2 linked regions of the Alicycliphilus denitrificans K601 genome follow. The protein of the gene in region 2 interacts with the protein of the main gene of each other region in a pairwise test. Links are inferred from orthologs where the notes say so. Each region holds a gene or a part of one and is shown on either strand. Other genes may lie near its edges. The genes, in order: mtgA and ALIDE2_RS20150.

Region 1 (6,667 bases), 270 kb from region 2 along the record:
ATCCCGATACACGGCGCGGCTCGCGCCTAGCCGTTGACCGCCCAGGGTCTTGGCGGCGGGGGTGTTTGAATGTCGATTCGCCCTAGGACCATGCTGCGCCACGGGCCCGGGAGGCTCAAGTTCTGTTTGTGAAGCCGGCCGGTTCACTCTCTGAACTGGCGGCCGCCCCGCGATCGGCGTAGATTGGGCGTTTGCCGCGCGGCGCGCCCCGCGCGGAAGGCAAGCCCATGGCCTCAGCCAGCTACCGCCAGTTCTGCCCCGTGGCCATGGCCGCGGAGGTGCTGTGCTGCCGCTGGACGTTGCTGGTGGTGCGCGAGCTGATGATGGGATCCAGCCACTTCAACGACCTGCGCCGCGGCGTGCCGCGCATGTCGTCGGCGCTGCTGGCCAAGCGCCTCAGGGAACTGGAGGCGGCTGGCATCGTGGAGCGCACGCGGGCGGCGGGCGCGGCCGAGGGGCATGTCTACCGCCTGACGCAGGCCGGCCGGGAACTGCGCCCCATCGTCGAGGCGGTGGGCGCATGGGGCCAGCGCTGGGTGAAGACCGAGGCCACGTTGCGCCACCTGGACGCCAACCTGCTGATGTGGGACATCCGCCGCCACGTCCACCCGGAGCCGGCGCCGGCGGCGCGCACCACGATCGAGTTTATCTTCTGCGACCGCCCGCTGTCCGAGCGCAACTACTGGCTGATCGTGGAGCCCGCGTGCGACGTGGACCTGTGCACGGTGGACCCCGGCTTCGAGGTCGACCTGTACGTGAGCACCGACCTGCGCACCCTCACCGCGCTGTGGCTGGGCCACGTGGGCTGGGCCCAGGCCAGCGGTAGCGGCGCCATCCGCTTCATGGGGACGCCGGAGCGCCAGAGCGCGTTGCGCCGCTGGCTGGGAACGAGCACGTTTGCCGCCGTGCCCCGGGCCGTCGGCTGAAATCAATAGCTGCGCCCGCCCTTGTACATGGCGTGCTGGCGCCGCGAGAGCTGCGCCACCGCCCCCACGCGCGCCATGGCCGCGCCGGCGTGGGCGTGGGTGATGGCCAGGCCCAGCGCGTCGGCCGCGTCGGTGCCCGGCAGGCCGGGCAGGGCGAGCAGGCGGCGCACCATCTCCTGCACCTGCGACTTGGCCGCGCGGCCGTGGCCGACCACGGCCTTCTTCATCTGCAGCGCCGTGTACTCGGCCACGGGCAGGTCGGCGTTCACCAGCGCCGTGAGCGCCGCGCCGCGCGCCTGGCCCAGCAGCAGGGTGGACTGGGGGTTGACGTTGACGAAGACGATCTCCACCGCCGCCGCATCGGGCCGGTAGCGCGCCGCGACCTCGGTGATGCCGTCGAACAGCAGCTTGAGCCGGCCCGGCAGGTCGCCCAGCGCCAGCCCGGTCGTGCGTATGGTGCCGCTGGCCACGTAGGCCAGCCGCTGGCCGTCCACGTCCACCACGCCAAAGCCCGTGGTCTGCAGGCCGGGGTCGATTCCCAGGATTCTCATTGCTATCGAAAATAGAGCTGTTGGCGCCTGTTGGGTGGGCGTTAGAGGCTGTTTCGAGTCAAGGTGCCGGCGCATGGAATGAAAGAGCGCCGGCTGTGCCGGGTATAGGGAGCACGTACCGACAAACGTGCCGATCCCGGCAGAAGGAGGTGCGTCAACTGGGCAGGCATGGAGGGGATGATACGGGCTGGTGGCCGGAGGACGAGTGGACCGCGTATCCGCAGATTCCGACCTGAGTTGCCCTCCATATCAACGTTCCAAAACCGTCTTCGGGACGCGCAGTCACGAGTGAAGTCCCCTCGAAAACCTGAACCACCCGGAAGTAGAGAATTCCCCCGGCAGGAGTCTCTACGTGAAAAAATCCAGATTCAGCGAAGCCCAGATAGTGGGCATCCTCAAAGAAGTCGAGATGGGTGCCAAGGTCGGTGAGACGTGCAGAAAGCACGGCATCAGCGAGCCGACGTACTACAAGTGGAAGAGTCAGTTCTCGGGCATGACGGTCTCTCACCTGGCGCAGCTTCGCCAACTGCAGGACGAGAACGCCAAGCTCAAGCGTATGTACGCCGACCTGGCGCTGATGCACCACGCGCTCAAGGATGTCGTTGATCGAAAGCTCTGACCCCGGAGCGTCGCAAGATGGTCGTTCAAACCCTCGTGGACGAGCACGGCATGAGCGAGCGACGTGCCTGCCAGGCCAGCGGCATCGCCCGCTCCACCCTGCGCTACCGAGCCGTTGCGCGCGACGACTCCGGGGTCATCGCCTTCATCCAGACGCACATGGCGCTCAACCCGCGTCACGGCTTTGGCCTGCTGTACGACAGTGCCCGTCACCAAGGCAAGCCCTGGGGCAAGACGGTGCTCTGGCGTGTGTACTGCGAACTGCGGCTGAACCTGCCACGGCGCGGCAAGAAGCGGCTGCCCGCGCGCATCAAACAGCCACTACAGGCCGCTGGCCAACCCAACCAGGGCTGGAGCTGCGACTTCATGGCCGATGCGCTGTGGTCCGGCAGGCGGTTTAGGACCTTCAACGTCATCGACGAGTTCAACCGCGAAGGCTTGCGCATCGAGGTCGACACCAGCCTGCCGGCTGCTCGCGTCATCCGGGCCTTGAACGAACTGGTGGAAGTACGCGGTGCACCGCTGTCGATTCGCTTGGACAACGGCCCGGAGTTCATCGCCCATGCTTTAGCGCAATGGGCGCAGAGCAAGGGCATTGCTCTCAATCACATCCAGCCCGGAAAGCCCACGCAGAACGCCTATGTCGAACGATTCAACAAGACCTACCGTACCGAGGTGCTCGATTGCTACGTCTTCGACAGCCTGCAGGAGGTGCGTGACATGACGGCCGACTGGCTGCACCGATACAACCACCATCGACCCCACGAAGCCCTCGGCCGAATCCCACCGGTCGAATACCGTGTCAAACTGTTCCCCAACCTCTACTTCTGATTGGCTCAGAAATTCGAGGGGACTTCAAATGTGGGTTACCAACTTTCCCGCGAAAGTGGACGAACCGGCTTCCCTCTCGTAGGTTCAACCTTGAGTGATCATTCCTTCCTGAAGTCATAGGTTGTTTCTGGCCGAACCCTGCCCAACCGCCCTCTAGCCCTCTCGAAAGAAAGCATCGTCATGATCACCCGCGCGCGTCGCGGAATCGATGATTTCCTTCCAGGACTTTCCGGCGGCCTTGAGGTCGTCGGCAGTGGGCCCGATCTTGTTGCCGTAGCGCTCCAGGGTCTTGGCCTCGATGCGTGCCAGAACCGGTTTGGGCGTGAGGGCGCGGTAGGTCTGCTTGAGGGTGTTTCGTTCGGCCACGGCCCAGCGGGCGACGTCCTCTTCGGTCGCGCCCGACGCAAGCCTCGACGCCGCCGCACTCGATAGCTCGGCGACGGCGGTTTCGTACATCGTGCGCAGGGATTGGGTGGGCATTGAAGGGTTCATCCGCCTGCCGTTCAAGGCAGCTCGGCATTCCCCATCCGCGCCACGATGGTGCGCGTGCGCCCGGCCAGGTATGCCGAGTTCGGCGTTTTCTCGAAGCGCTTGGGCGCGGGCAGCATGACGGCCAGGCGGGCGGCCTCGGGGGCGGTGAGCTGGCGGGCGCTTTTCTTGAAGTAGTGCTGGGCGGCGGCCTCGGCGCCGAAGATGCCCGTGCCCCATTCCACGCTGTTGAGGTAGATCTCCAGGATGCGCCGTTTGCTCAGCAGCTGCTCCAGCAGCAGCGTGAGCACGAATTCCTGCCCCTTGCGCACGTAGTTGCGCTCGCCCGACAGCAGCAGGTTCTTGGCCAGCTGCTGGGTGATGGTGGAGCCGCCGCGGATGCGCGGCGCGCGCGTGGCGGGCGCCTTGGCGGCCAGGGCCTCGGCGCGCGCGTTGCGCTCCCAGGCACGCTCGATGGCGTCCCAGTCCACGCCGTCGTGGTTGACGAAGTTGTCGTCCTCCGACGTGACCACGGCGCGCTTGAGGTGGTCGGAGATCTGGGCGTAGGGCAGCCACTGCTGGCGCCAGCGCAGGCCGCCGTCCTGGCGCAGCTGCGCCCAGGCCTCGGAGCGCTGGAAGCTGGTCGATTCCGGGGCCAGCACGGCCATGGCCGCGATGCGCGCCACGAAGAACAGCTGCAGCGCCAGCAGGGCCAGCAGCACCAGGGCGATCCAGCGCAGCAGGGCTCGCATGGATGGAGAGGGTTCAGGCGCCCGCGGCGATGGCCGCGCGCAGCTCGGCCAGCACCTGGGCGGAGGGCGGGCGCAGGCCGCGCCAGATCAGGAAGGCCTCGGCCGCCTGTTCCACCAGCATGCCCAGGCCGTCGCGCGGCTGGGCGCCGTGCTGCGCGGCCCAGTCCAGGAAGCCTTGCGCGGCGGGGCCGTACATCATGTCGTAGGCCAGGCTGCCGGGGCGCAGCACGCTGGCGGGCACGGGGGCTGCGGCGCCTTCCAGGCTGCTGGCGGTGGCGTTGATGATGATGTCGAAATCGGCCGCTGGCGCTTGCATGTCAAGCGCCAGCAGCTCTGTTTTTTGTAGTGATGCGAGCGCCGCGTGGCTGGCCACCAGGGCCTGGGCGCGCGCGGCCGTGCGGTTCACCACGGCGATGCGGCGGGGCTGGCGCCGCAGCAGCGGCCCGAGCACGCCCGCGGCCGCGCCGCCCGCGCCCACCAGCAGCACGTCGCGCCCGGCCAGCGGCACGCCGGCGCCTTGCTCGATGTCGGCCACCAGGCCCAGGCCGTCGGTGTTGTCGGCGTGGATGGCGCCGTCCCGCAAGCTGAGGGTGTTGGCCGCGCCGGCCAGCTGCACGCGTTCGCTGCGGTGGGTGGCCAGCTGCGCGGCTTCGAGCTTGAAGGGCACGGTGATGTTGCAGCCGCGCCCGCCCTCGGCGGCGAAGTCGCGCAGCGCCCGGGCGAAGCCGTCGATGGGCACGAGGCGGCGTTCGTAGCGCAGGTGCTGGCCCGTGAGCGCGGCGAAGCGCGCGTGTATCCAGGGGGAGCGGCTGTGGGCGATGGGGTTTCCCATCACGCAATAGAGGTCGGGGGTGGTCGTCATGAATGGTCAGCGGACGGCGGTTTCCAGGATCTGCTCGCGCGTGAACTTGAAGCGCGAGACGACGGCGATCTGGTCGGCCTTGGCGCGCATGGCCGGGCCGAAGTGGCCGAACGGCCCGGCCGCGCGCGCGATGGCCTCGGCGCGGCGGTCCAGCTGGCGGTTGCCCGAGCCCTGCACGACCTCGGTTTCGAGCACGCGGCCGTCGTGGTTCACGGTCACGATCATGATCAGCTCGCCATAGAGTTTCTTGCCGCCCTGCTCGGGGAAGTTCTGCGTGCCCTTGTCCTCCACCTTGCGGCGCAACTGGTCGTAGTACACGGCGTACACCTCCTCGCGCGTGGCGGGGCTGATGTAGCGCTTGCGCGGGCGGGCGTTCTCTTCGTTGATGCGCTTTTCGATCTCGGCCAGCAGCTTCACGAGCTGGCGGCGCTTTTCCTCCTGGGCCTGGTTTTCAGCGTGTTCGCTCGCCTTGCGCGGGTCGGGCTTGGGCAGGATGGCCAGCTGCTGGCGCACCTGGGCCAGTAGCTGGGTCTGCTGCTCCAGCATCTGGTCCATCCTGCGCTGCGCTTCCTCCAGGTCGTCGCCAATGGAGGTCAGGGCCGAATAGGGCAGGGGGCTGGTGGCGCGCCCCTTGGCGGCGTCGCCCCCGCCGGCGAGCGAGGCCTGGGCGATGGCCTGGGCCTTGTCCGGGCGTTCGCCGGACTTGGCGTTGACCAGGATGACCTCCAGCGGCGTGTCCTGGAACACGCGGTCGAAGCGCTCCGGGTCGACGAAGCGCACCGTGAGCAGCAGCGCGTGGATGGCGATGGACAGGCCCAGCGCGATCTGCAGGGTGCTCAGGCGGCGGAGCGTGGAGGCGATGTTCACGGCGCAGGATTATCCCGGCTGGCCGGCGCCGGCCTCGGTACCCGTCCCATCGGTTTCGTCGATGTCCACCGCGATGGCGATAGGCCCTGCCACGGCTTCTTCCTCGTCCTCGTCCACGGGGCCGTCGTCGCTCTGGTCGGCCGGGTCGTCCAGGCGCGCGAGCAGCGTGCCGTTCACGTCCAGCGTGATCTCGTCGATGGCGCCCAGCTTCACGCGCACGCGCGCGCCGCGCGGCAGGCCCTGGGCGCCCAGCACGGGCAGCACCAGGGGCAGGGTGTCGGCGCGCACGAGGAAGTCGCCGTTCATGCCGTCCTTGATGACCGTGGCGTCCAGCTCGGCGACCTGGTTCTGCTGCAGGTACTTGAGCGTCCAGAAGCGCTCCATGCCCGCCTGGTAGCCGTTGTAGGCGCCGTAGGTGGCGTCGAAGCTGCTAATGATGGAGAACAGCTCGGCGTCCTTCGGTTTGAAGGGCGCGGCCAGCGCGGCCGTCTTGCCGTGGCGCGCGCAGGCGATGATCTGCCACTGGTTCACCAGGTCCACGTAGCGGCGCAGCGGCGACGTGGCCCAGGCGTAGCTCTTCACGCCGATGCCCGCGTGCGGCAGGGCCTTGGTGCCCATGCGCACCTTGATGCCGGGCGCCAGGCTGGCCTGGCTGCGGTAGATGCCGGGCACGCCGTGCTCGGCCAGCATCTGGCCCCAGGTGCTGTTGGCGACGATGGCGGCCTCGGCCACGATCAGGTCCAGCGGCGCGCCGCGCTGGCGCGTGGTGATGCGCACCGTCTCGCTGCCCGT
Region 2 (4,763 bases):
TTTCAGGCTTTTCGGATTTTCATCAACGCCGAGCTTGAGGAGCTGCAACAGGCGCTAGAGGCGAGCCTCACGGTGCTCGCGCCCGGAGGGCGGCTGGTCGTGATCAGCTTCCATTCGCTGGAGGACCGCATCGTCAAGCAGTTCATCGCCCGGCATTCCAAGGAGATGTTCGACCGCCGGGCGCCGTTCGCCGCGCCCACGCCCATGCGCCTGAAGGCGCTGGGCCGCGTCAAGCCCTCTGCTGCCGAGGTGGTGGCCAACCCGCGCGCGCGCAGCGCCGTGATGCGCGTGGCCGAGCGCACGGAGGTGCCGGCATGACCAGGATCGGCGTGGTCCTGCTGCTGGCCGTGATGGCCAGCGCGCTCTACCTCGTGCACACGCAGTACCAGTCGCGGCGCCTGTACACCGAGCTCGACCGCGCGCTCGCCGAATCGCGGCGCCTGGAGACCGAGCACCAGCGCCTGCAGGTGGAAAAGCGCGCCCAGGCCACGCCGCTGCGCGTGGAGCGCCTGGCGCGCGACAAGCTGCAGATGCGCACGGCCACGCCGGCCATTACCCAGTACGTGACGGCCGACGGCGCTCCCGTGGTGGCGCCCGCGGCGCCCGTGGCGGCGGGGGGCAGGCCATGAGCAGCCGCAGTGTGAACTACACCTCCAGCCCCCTGCTGGCGAGCCGTACGCCGTTGTGGCGCAGCCGCTTCATCGTGGCGCTGATGGCGCTGGGCTTCCTGGCGCTGGCCGGGCGCGCCGCCTACGTGCAGGTGTTCGGCAACGCCTTCTTCCAGCGCCAGGGCGAGGTGCGCTTCGCGCGCACGCTGGAGCTGCCGGCCAACCGCGGCCGCATCCTCGATCGCAACGGCCTGATCCTGGCCTCCAGCGTGCCGGCGGCCAGCATCTGGGCCATTCCCGAGGACGTGGAGACCGACAAGCCCGAGGTGCGCGCCAAACTCAAGGAACTGGCGCGCCTCATGGGCATGCCCCTGCCCGCGCTCATGGCCAAGCTGGCCGACGAGGACAAGACCTTCGTGTGGATCAAGCGCCAGCTCGACTGGGACGTGGGCCAGCAGATCCATGCCCTGGGGCTCAAGGGCATCTACCAACGCAAGGAATACAAGCGCCAGTACCCCGAGGGCGAGGCCGCCGCGCACGTGGTGGGCTTCACCAACGTGGAGGATCACGGCCAGGAGGGCATGGAGCTCGCGTTCGACAAGGAGCTGGCCGGCAAGCCCGGCTCGCGCCGCGTGATCAAGGACCGCCTGGGCCGCGTGGTCGAGGGCGTGGGCGCCGATGTGCCGCCTGTCGACGGCAAGGATATGCAGCTCTCGATCGACAGCAAGGTGCAGTTCTTCGCCTACCAGAAGCTGCGCGACACCGTGACCGAGCACAAGGCCAAGGCCGGCAGCGTGGTGGTGCTCGACGCCCACACGGGCGAGGTGCTGGCGCTGGCCAACTACCCCAGCTACGACCCCGGCAAACGCGTGAACCTGACGGGCGAGCAGCTGCGCAACCGCGCGCTCACCGACGTGTTCGAGCCTGGCTCGACCATGAAGCCCATCACCATAGGCCTGGCGCTCAACAGCGGGCGCGTGCGGCCCGAGACCGTGATCGACACCACGCCCGGGCGCATCACCATCACGGGCTCCACCATCAGCGACACGCACAACTACGGCGTGCTCACCGTGGAGGGCGTGATCCAGAAGTCGAGCAACGTGGGCACCACCAAGATCGCCATGCAGATGCCCGCGCAGGAGATGTGGGAGACCTTCTCCGCCGTGGGCTTCGGGCAGAAGCCCCAGATCGCCTTCCCCGGCGCGGTCAGCGGCCGCCTGCGCCCGTACAAGAGCTGGCGGCCCGTGGAGCAGGCCACCATGTCCTACGGCTACGGCCTGTCGGCCAGCCTGTTCCAGATGGCGCGCTCCTACACCGTGTTCGCCAACGGCGGCAAGGTGATCGGCGCCACCATGCTCAAGACCGACCAGCCCGCCGTGGGCGTGCCGGTGTTCTCCGAGCGCACCGCCAACCAGGTGCGCAAGATGCTGCAGATGGCCGCCGGCCCCGGCGGCACGGGCCAGAAGGCGCAGACCGTGGGCTACTCGGTGGGCGGCAAGTCGGGCACGGCGCGCAAGCAGGTGGGCAAGAGCTATGCCTCGGGCAAGTACCGCGCCTGGTTCACGGGCCTGGCGCCCATCGACAAGCCGCGCATCATCGTCGCCGTGATGATCGACGAGCCGAGCAACGGCGTGATCTACGGCGGCGCCGTGGCCGCCCCCGTGTTCAGCGAGGTGGTGCAGCAGACGCTGCGCATGATGGGCGTGGCGCCCGACATGGCCGTCAAGCCGCTGATCGTCACCAACGCAGTGGAGGAGTCGCTGTGAGCGCGCCGCAGGCACTGGCATCCGTGGACGCGGCCGTGGCCTGGCTGCGCGCGCGCGTTACGGGCACGCTGCAGACCGACAGCCGGCTCGTCGCGCCCGGCGACGCCTTCATCGCCTGGCCCGGCGCGGCCACCGACGGGCGTGCCCACGTGGGCGATGCCATGGCGCGTGGCGCCGTGGCCTGCCTGGTGGAGCAGGAGGACGTGGAGCCTTTCGGCCTCGCGGGCGAGCACATCGCGGCGCTTCCCGGCCTCAAGGCAGCCACCGGGCTCATCGCGGCCCAATGGTTCGGCCGGCCCAGCGAACGCCTGCAGGTGCTGGCCGTGACCGGCACCAATGGCAAGACCAGCACCGCCTGGTGGCTCGCCGATGCGCTCAACGGACTATCGAAAAAGGAGCTGCCCGCGCTTGCGGGGTGCGCCCTGGTGGGCACTTTGGGGATAGGCGTACCGCCCGGACTGAGCAGCACCGGCATGACCACGCCCGACCCCGTGCGCCTGCAGCGTGCCTTCGCGCAGTTCGCTCAAGAGGGGCTGGGGGCCTGCGCCATCGAGGCCTCGTCCATCGGCCTGGCCGAGCAGCGCCTGGCCGGCACGCAGATAAGCGTGGCGCTGTTCACCAACCTCACCCAGGACCACCTGGACTACCACTCCGACATGGCCGCCTACTGGCAGGCCAAGCGCGTGCTGTTCGACTGGCCCGGCTTGCGCGCGGCCGTGGTCAACATCGACGACGCGCATGGCGCGCGGCTCCATGCCGAACTGCAGGGAGGCGGTCTGGACCTGTGGAGCGTCTCCATCCAGGGCCCGGCGCGGCTGCAGGCGCGGGATATCGTGCACCGCGGCGCGGGCCTGGCCTTCACCGTGGCCGAGAGCGCGCAGGCCTTGCCGCTGCAGACGCGGCTCATCGGCCTGTACAACGTGTCCAACCTGCTGGGTGTGATTGCCGGCATGCGCGCCCTGGGCGTGCCGTTGGCGCAGGCGCTCGACGCCTGTGCGCGGCTCGCGCCCGTGCCCGGCCGCATGGAGCAACTGGCCTTCGCGGGCCAGCCCCTGGTGGCCGTGGACTATGCTCACACGCCCGACGCGCTGCACCAGGCGCTGGCGGCGCTGCGGCCCATGGCGGCGCAGCGCGGCGGCCGGCTGTGGTGCGTGTTCGGCTGCGGCGGCAACCGCGACGCGGGCAAGCGCCCGCTGATGGGCGCCGTGGCGCAGCGCGAGGCGGACCGCGTCATCGTCACCAGCGACAACCCGCGCGGCGAGGACCCGCGTGCCATCATCCACCAGATCCTGCTGGGCACGATCGCCGGTACCAGCGTGCGCGCCGAGGAAGACCGCGCCGCCGCTATTTGCCTGGCCGTGGCCGAGGCCGAAGCCGCCGACGTGGTGCTGATCGCCGGCAAGGGCCACGAGGACTACCAGGAGACGGCCGGCCAGCGCCAGCCGTTTTCCGACATGGCGCATGCGCGCGCCGCGCTCGCGCGCCGAGGAGCCGCAGCATGAGCCACACCAGCACGACCCCCATGATGACCCTGCGGCAGGCCTTCGATCTGCTGCGCGCGCGCATACCCGCGGCGCGCCTGGTGGGCGACGGCGCCACGCCGCTCATGCGCGTGCACACCGACACGCGCACGCTGGCCGCGGGCGACCTGTTCGTGGCCTTGAAGGGCGAGCGTTTCGACGCCAACAGCCTCCTGCCCCAGGCGCGCGCGGCAGGCGCTGCCGCCGCCATCGCCCATGGCGCCCTGGAGGCAGCGGGCCTGCCGGGCGTGGAGGTGCCCGACACGCTGGCCGCCCTGGGCGTGCTGGCCGCCGGCTGGCGCGCGCAGCGGACGCTGCCGCTGGTCGCAGTGACCGGCAGCAACGGCAAGACCACGGTCACGCAGATGATTGCCTCTGTGCTGCGCGCCTGGAAAGGCGATGCGGCTTTGGCCACGCAGGGCAACTTCAACAACGACGTGGGCCTGCCCCTCACGCTGCTGCGCCTGCGCCCCGCGCACGAGGCGGCGGTGGTCGAGCTGGGCATGAACCACCCGGGCGAGATCGCCTACCTGGCCGGCATCGCGCGGCCCACGGTGGCCCTGGTCAACAACGCCCAGCGCGAGCACCTGGAGTTCATGCACACGGTGGAGGCCGTGGCGCGCGAGAACGGCAGCGTGCTGGCCGCGCTGTGTGCCGGCGGCGTCGCGGTGTTCCCCGCCGCCGATGCGTTCACGCCGCTGTGGCGCGAGCTGGCGGGTGCGCACCGTTGCATCACCTTCGGCGGCGACGCGGCCGACGTGCGCTGCGCGCACGCACAGTGGCAGGACGGCGCTTGGCATCTGCGCGTGCAGACGCCCCAGGGCGCGTTCGACACGCTTCTCTCCATCGCCGGGCGGCACAACGTCACG

Evidence for each region.
Region 1: the proteins of ALIDE2_RS20150 (region 2) and mtgA interact in binary tests that used the Escherichia coli proteins (3 or more experiments, as listed by UniProt). The link is inferred for Alicycliphilus denitrificans K601 from one-to-one orthologs.

What each region holds. Positions count from the first base shown.
Region 1 is NC_015422.1:3,963,269-3,969,935, forward strand. Bases 2,289-5,139 are described here. They hold mtgA (monofunctional biosynthetic peptidoglycan transglycosylase), read right to left. Parts: upstream 4,147-5,139; coding sequence 3,430-4,146; downstream 2,289-3,429. Other genes in these bases: ALIDE2_RS18900 (hypothetical protein), read right to left, coding at 3,080-3,406; aroE (shikimate dehydrogenase), read right to left, coding at 4,160-5,008; ALIDE2_RS18915 (TonB family protein), read right to left, coding at 5,015-5,139. Also shown: ALIDE2_RS18880 (winged helix-turn-helix transcriptional regulator), read left to right, coding at 228-926; crossover junction endodeoxyribonuclease RuvC, read right to left, coding at 929-1,477; more of ALIDE2_RS18915, read right to left, coding at 5,140-5,875; ALIDE2_RS18920 (ribonuclease catalytic domain-containing protein), read right to left, coding at 5,885-6,667. UniProt on the Escherichia coli protein: Peptidoglycan polymerase that catalyzes glycan chain elongation from lipid-linked precursors. May play a role in peptidoglycan assembly during cell division in collaboration with other cell division proteins.
Region 2 is NC_015422.1:4,236,466-4,241,228, reverse strand. What follows is about bases 1-2,999. They hold ALIDE2_RS20150 (peptidoglycan D,D-transpeptidase FtsI family protein), read left to right. Parts: upstream 1-625; coding sequence 626-2,374; downstream 2,375-2,999. Other genes in these bases: ALIDE2_RS20145 (UDP-N-acetylmuramoyl-L-alanyl-D-glutamate--2,6-diaminopimelate ligase), read left to right, coding at 2,371-2,999; ftsL (cell division protein FtsL), read left to right, coding at 315-629; rsmH (16S rRNA (cytosine(1402)-N(4))-methyltransferase RsmH), read left to right, coding at 1-318. Outside these bases: more of ALIDE2_RS20145, read left to right, coding at 3,000-3,876; ALIDE2_RS20140 (UDP-N-acetylmuramoyl-tripeptide--D-alanyl-D-alanine ligase), read left to right, coding at 3,873-4,763. UniProt on the Escherichia coli protein: Essential cell division protein that catalyzes cross-linking of the peptidoglycan cell wall at the division septum. Required for localization of FtsN.